Regions from separate parts of the Selenomonas sp. oral taxon 136 genome, predicted to be linked through region 2. Evidence: riboswitches for the same ligand, from Rfam matches in the RefSeq annotation. Region 2 holds a riboswitch; the other holds the start of a gene.
The links. Region 2 has a riboswitch for thiamine pyrophosphate ahead of cytX (putative hydroxymethylpyrimidine transporter CytX). Riboswitches for the same ligand answer to the same signal wherever they lie in the genome.
Positions count from the first base shown of each region.

Region 1: linked by a shared signal. The riboswitch ahead of thiM (hydroxyethylthiazole kinase) and the one ahead of cytX (putative hydroxymethylpyrimidine transporter CytX) in region 2 are both predicted to bind thiamine pyrophosphate.

Region 1 covers NZ_CP014239.1:1,998,775-2,002,180, reverse strand. The annotation lists gene thiD (bifunctional hydroxymethylpyrimidine kinase/phosphomethylpyrimidine kinase) at 1-118, opposite strand, end outside; gene thiE (thiamine phosphate synthase) at 132-791, opposite strand; gene thiM (hydroxyethylthiazole kinase) at 852-1,673, opposite strand; TPP riboswitch at 1,803-1,901, opposite strand; gene rfbC (dTDP-4-dehydrorhamnose 3,5-epimerase) at 1,947-2,507, opposite strand; gene rfbA (glucose-1-phosphate thymidylyltransferase RfbA) at 2,516-3,391, opposite strand.
Region 2 covers NZ_CP014239.1:1,029,833-1,033,238, reverse strand. The annotation lists gene AXE86_RS04960 (tetratricopeptide repeat protein) at 1-131, shown strand, start outside; gene AXE86_RS04955 (PRC-barrel domain-containing protein) at 158-1,036, shown strand; TPP riboswitch at 1,044-1,150, shown strand; gene cytX (putative hydroxymethylpyrimidine transporter CytX) at 1,200-2,372, shown strand; gene thiM (hydroxyethylthiazole kinase) at 2,389-3,210, shown strand; gene thiD (bifunctional hydroxymethylpyrimidine kinase/phosphomethylpyrimidine kinase) at 3,223-3,406, shown strand, end outside.

The DNA of each region.
Region 1 (3,406 bases), 970 kb from region 2:
TGAGTGCTGTCACGGCACTCATGCCAAACACACCATTCATCGTCATTGTTTTGAGGTCGGCCTGAATGCCGGCTCCCCCACTGGAATCACTTCCAGCGATGGTCAGTACAGTTTTCATCCCGTTTTCCTCCCTATCTTCCCTTTGCTTCTTTTACCTTGTGCAGCAGGCGCTGCGCTGCAAGGCGGATATCCTCCTTGGCAAAGATCGCTGAAATAACGGCGACGCCCGCAATACCACTGCCGGCAAGCTGCATGACGTTTTCATCGTTGATGCCGCCGATTGCGACAACGGGAACTGCTGTCGCTGAACATATTTCTTTCAGCGTTTCATAGTGAACAGCCTCGGCATCCTCCTTGGAGTTGGTAGGAAATACAGCCCCCACCCCCAAGTAATCGGCAGCGCACCCAGCGGCAATCCGCGCCTCCTTTACCGTCTGTACCGAGACGCCGAGAATTTTGTCCTTCCCTATGCGTTGTCTGGCTGCACCTGCCTCCATATCGCTCTGTCCCACGTGGACGCCATCGGCGCCGATTGCCATGGCCAGCTCCACATCATCATCAATCACAAATGGTACACGATAACGCCGGCAAAGCAAGCGAAGCGCCCGTGCTTCTTCCAGCAAGGAAGCGCGCGGCATTGTCCCTGCGCTTTTCTCACGCAGCTGAAGGAATGTCGCACCTCCTTGCAGCGCACGTTCTGCCGCATCATACAGTCTTCCCCCATGCAGCCAGCGACGATCGGTCACCGCGTACAGGAGAAGGTCTTCTTTCCTCACAAGCATTTCATTCATCTTCTTTCCTGTCGCCCCCGCTCGTTTCGCATGGAGCCTTCGTCTGCACTCGCTGCCGTATCATCGGATTTCGATCCTTTCTCCTTGATTCATACGCTCCGCTGTTATATGATAGAGCGCGTCGATGATCCGATTCCGATATGTGGCGTTTCCATCACCGTCTGTCATATACTCCATCGCAATCTCGCCGGCGAGTCCCATTGCAGCAACAGCGGCAGCCGCAGCCGCTAAGGCATGGCCGGGGTTTGCCGCCAAAAAGGCAGTCATCACGCCGGAGAGCTGACAACCCGTTCCCGTAATGCTGCTCATTTCTTTGCGCCCATTGCGGATGACATAGCATGCCTCTGCATCAGCGACCAAATCAATGGCACCGGTAATGGCGATAACACTTCCGCATGATTGCGCACACATCTTTGCAAACGCAATCATATCTACAAGATTCGCTTCAGTAACCGCATCCGCAGCATCTGCGTCCACTCCCTTTGTCGTCGTGCTGCCAAGACATAGTGCCTTGATCTCCGATATGTTGCCGCGAATTGCCGTAAAGTGCAGCTCCTCTATAAGGGCAGCCGCCGTCTCAGTGCGCAGCTTCGATGCGCCTGCGCCTACCGGATCCAAAAGCAGCGTATGACCCAGCTCCATGGCGCGTTTTCCGGCCAGATGCATCGCGCGGATGGACTGCTTGTGCAGTGTGCCGATATTGATGTTCAGCCCGTCACAAATTCGTGTGATATCGGCGGCTTCCTCCGGCTCATCCGACATGATGGGGCTTGCACCAACCGCCAGAATGGCATTCGCCACATCATTTGCGGTCACATAGTTGGTGATGTTATGCACGAGCGGTGCATTCTCTCTTACGTTGTCCAAATAGCTTTCCAGCATGACTGCTTCCTCCTGCTGCATCATTTTCCCAACCCGTTCCGTCCGAATCACACACAAGCCGCCTCATGCAACTTGCCTGCACAAAAAGAGCGCCACCCAAAATGAAATGGATGACGCTCGAATGCGCTTAAAAGTAAAGGCCTATTTCCCTACGTTGGCATTATCCAAATCAGGTTATGGGTCAGGATCGAATCCACTCTCAGCCTTTCGGCTCCCCTTGTATTTTTATTATAGTTCTTCTCCTATGAGGTGTCAACCTAGGAAATCATTGTTCTATGCCTCATAGACGAAATTCAATTCACTGCGCTCCGCGAGGAGCGGCGCGGCGGCGTCCTTCTCCGAAAGGACGGTCGGTGTGAGCGGCCATGCAATACCGATCGTGGGATCGTCCCATCGAATGTTGCCATCACAGTCCGGTGCATAGAGATTATCTGCCTTATACTGCACCTCCACATCGTCGGTCAGCGTGATAAAGCCATGGGCAAAGCCGCGCGGAATGAAGAGCTGCCGATAGTTCTCCGCAGAGAGTTCTGCTCCTACCCACTGCGCATAGGTCGGCGAATTGCGGCGGATGTCAACGGCAACGTCGAAGATCGCACCGCGCGAGGCGCGCAGGAGTTTCGCTTGTGCCATGGGGTTCAGCTGATAGTGCAGGCCGCGCAGCGTCCCCTTCTGTGCCGAAAAGGAGTGATTGTCCTGTACGAATGCGGCGTGAATCCCCGCATCCTCCATTTTTTTTTCCGACCAGCTCTCCATAAACCAGCCGCGTGCGTCGCCAAACACCTGCGGCTCTATGATCATAACCCCGGGCAGTGCTGTTTCAATGACATTCATGCTATCCCCTACATTTCATCCACGATGCGTTTCAGATACACGCCGTATTCGTTCTTTGCCAGCGGTTCTGCAAGGCGGAGCACCTGCTCGGCATCGATATAGCCCATGCGGTAGGCGATCTCCTCGATGCAGGCGATCTTCAGTCCCTGCCGCGCCTGGATGGTCTGGACAAAGGCCGCTGCCGACAGGAGAGACTCATGAGTACCCGTATCCAGCCATGCATAACCGCGCCGCAGCCGCTCCACACGGAGTTTCTTTGCCGTAAGATAGGCGATATTCACATCGGTGATCTCGAGTTCCCCGCGTGCCGACGGGCGTACTGCGCGCGCAATGTCGACAATGTCATGGTCATAGAAGTAAAGTCCTGTCACAGCGTAGTTGGACTTCGGCTGCTTTGGTTTTTCCTCAAGTGAGAGTGCGCTGCCGTCCGCATCAAAGGAGACGACGCCGTACCGCTCGGGATCGGACACGTAGTAGGCAAACACGGTCGCCCCCGTGTCGTGCTGTACCACCTGCTGCAGCACCTGCGCAAAATCCGAGCCGTAGAAGATATTGTCCCCCAGCACGAGCGCACATCCTTCGCCGCCGATAAAGTCTGCACCGATGAGAAATGCCTGTGCCAGTCCGTCGGGACTCGGCTGTACAGCATACGAGATGGCAATACCGAGCTGACTTCCGTCACCGAGGAGGCTCTGATAGAGCTCACTGTCGCTCGGCGTCGTGATGATGAGGATGTCCCGTATGCCCGCAAGCATGAGCGTGCTCAACGGATAGTAGATCATCGGCTTGTCGTAGATTGGCATGAGCTGCTTCGATACGACCTTCGTCAGCGGATAAAGGCGCGTCCCTGAGCCGCCTGCCAGGATAATTCCCTTTTTGATCATTCCGTCACCTCTTCA
Region 2 (3,406 bases):
GACACTCCCGCCGCACCCTGCACGCCGTTTCGGATATGCTCCGCGCGCGGGGAACCCCTGCGCTCCCCTTCGGCGAGGTGCCGGAGGATGTACTGGCGGCGGCTGACCGACAGGCGGGCAATCACACCTGACATTTTATGAAAATGGAGGAATAAATATGAAGAAAAGCGTTGACATCCTAGGACTTCCCGTCATCAGCATCACAGAGGGGCGCGAGCTCGGCATGAGCAAGACCCTCCTCATTGATGCGCCGAACCGCATCGTCGCAGCGATCACGATTGAGGACGAGGACTGGTATCGCGGAGTCAAGCTCATCCCCTACGATAACGTGATTGCCGTCGGTGACGATGCCGTCACCATCAACAACAGCGAGAACATCCTTACGCTCGATGCGGCGGGAGATTTTGAAACCCTGCTCGACGACAACATCCGCGTCATCGGTACAAAGGCGATCACGCGCACGGGTGTCATTCAGGGCAATATCACAGAGATCTACATCGGTGACGACGGCAGCATTGAGAAATGCGAGATCACTGCGCCTGAGGGATCGACATCCGAGGTCACGGCAGATCAGGTCGCCATCTTCGGAAAGGAAGTCACGGTCATCTCGCCGGAGGGCGATGCCGTAAAAAAATCTGATGCAGCGTCTGCACCGGCGGCACCCGCTGTGACAGCCCCCGCAGCAGAGCCCGCTGCGGCTGAGCCGGTCGAGGAGACTGCCCCTACGGAGGAGACGCCTGCCGAAGAGCCGGCTGCTCCGGAGGAGACGGCTGCCCCCGAGGCACCGGCAGAGGAGCCCGCACCTGCCGCAGAGGAGCCTGCCCCTGAGGCACCGGCAGAGGACGAGGCCAAGGACGCAGAGCGCGCGAACGAGGATCGTCACCGCCGCTTCCTCCTCGGCAAGAAGGCGACGCGCACCATCAAGATGGACAACGGCGTCGTCATCGTCGAGGCGGGCGCGGACATCACCGAGGAAGTCCTCCAGAAGGCCAAGCTCGGCAACAAGTTCATCGAACTCTCGATGAGCGCACAGTAAGGAACAAACAATAGAATAGGGGAGCTGACAGCAGTCGGCTGAGAGGGGACAATGCGTCCCGACCCATAACCTGATTTGGATAATGCCAACGTAGGGATATATGTGCAGATAGCGCGGCTATGTCAGTTGGCATAGCCGCGTTTTTGCATAGAAGGAGGCTCACATGGACAAGCGTACAAGTATCCCCGCAAATGCACTGATCTGGTTCGGTGCGGGCGTTTCGCTCGCGGAGATACTCACGGGCACATTCTTCGCGCCGCTCGGCTTTCGCGACGGCGGGATTGCCATTGTAGTCGGGCACATCATTGGCTGTTTTTTACTTTTTCTTGCAGGGCTGATCGGTGCACGTACGCGCCGCAGTGCGATGGAGACGGTCAAGATGGCGTTCGGTGCACGTGGCGGGCTGCTCTTCGCCGCACTGAACGTCTTTCAGCTCGTCGGCTGGACGAGCATCATGATCTACGACGGTGCACTCGCGGCAAATACGGTGATGGATGCAGGGCATTGGCTCTGGTGCCTTGTCATCGGCATACTGATTATTGTTTGGATTCGGATCGGGATCCTGCGCATCGAGCGCGTGAACGCCGTCGCCATGACAGGGCTGTTCCTGCTCACCGTACTTCTCTGCTCTGTCATTTGGGGCAGCGCGGAGGCGACGGGATCTCCTGCAGGCGAGACGATGAGCTTTGCGATGGCACTCGAGCTCTCGATTGCGATGCCGCTCTCATGGCTGCCGCTCATCTCGGACTACACGCGCGAGGCAGAGAGACCCGCCACCGCTGCCGCCGTGAGCGCACTCGTCTACGGGCTCGTCAGCTGCTGGATGTACTTCATCGGCATGGGGGCGGCGATTCTCACGGGCGAGTCGGACATCGCGCAGATCATGCTGCATGCGGGGCTTGGTGTGGCGGGGCTCGGCGTTGTCATCCTCTCTACCGTCACCACGACGTATCTCGATGCGTACTCGGCGGGTGTCTCAAGCGAGAGCATCGTGCGCTCCGTCTCAGGGCGCACCGTCGGCATCGGCGTGACCATCCTCGGTGCGGTTGCGGCATCGCTCTATCCGATGGACGACATCACTGGCTTCCTCTACATCATCGGCTCGGTCTTTGCCCCGATGATTGCCGTCCAGATCGCGAGCTACTTCCTCCTGCGCGAGGATGCGGTGGGACGCTCTGTCCACACGGTCAACCTCGCTGTCTGGTTCATCGGCTTTCTCTGCTATCGCTATCTTATGACACTCGATACCCCCGTCGGCAGCACCCTCCCGACCATGGCAATCACGCTTTTGCTTGCACTCGCGGCAAATCGTATCTTTGGAAAACGTGCAGCATAAGAAAGGAAAAACTGCGATGACCTCATCAACCCTCAACCAAATCCGCGCGGCCTCCCCGCTCGTCCACTGCATCACCAACTACGTCACCGTCAACGACGTTGCAAACGTCCTGCTCGCCATCGGTGCGCGTCCCATCATGGCGGACGATCCGGAGGAGGTGGAGGAGATTACCGCCCTCTGCGCGGGACTCTGCCTCAACATCGGCACACTCAACGCGCGTACCATCCCGAGCATGATTGCGGCAGGCAAACACGCACGCGCTCTCGGACATCCTGTTGTGCTCGATCCCGTCGGCGCGGGGGCAAGCAGACTGCGCACCGAGACCGCTCTGCGTATCCTCGATGAGGTGCATCTGACCGTCGTGCGCGGCAACATCTCCGAGATTCGTACACTGGCGATCGGGAGCGGCACAACACAGGGCGTCGACGCGAGCGCAGCGGATGCCGTCACCGAGGAGACTCTCGCGGCGACGGCGGACTTCCTGCGCGGCTTTGCGGCACGCGCGGAGGTGATCGTTGTCGTTACGGGTGCCATCGACCTTGTGACGGATGGTGTGACCGTGTATGCTGTCCGAAATGGGCGCGCCGAAATGGGGCGGGTCACGGGGACGGGCTGTCAACTCTCCGCCCTCCTTGCGGCAGCTCTCGCTGTTGAGCCTCTGGGACTTCTCGCGTCCGTTGCCGAGACTGTTGCCCTGATGGGCGTTGCGGGGGAGATCGCATGTGCGCAGATGGGGGAGCGCGACGGCAATGCCACGTACCGCACACGGATCATAGACAGCATTTACTGCATGACGGACGAAGAACTCTCGGCACACAGCAGAATCACGAAGCTCTAAGGAGGGAACACGATGAAAATGCACACAGCACTGACCATTGCGGGCAGCGATTCAAGCGGCGGCGCGGGGATTCAGGCGGATCTCAAGACCATGACCGCGCACGGTGTCTACGGTATGAGCGCACTCACCGCGCTCACCGCGCAGAACACCACGGGCGTCACCGACATCCTCGCCGTCCCGCCTGCCTTTCTCGCGG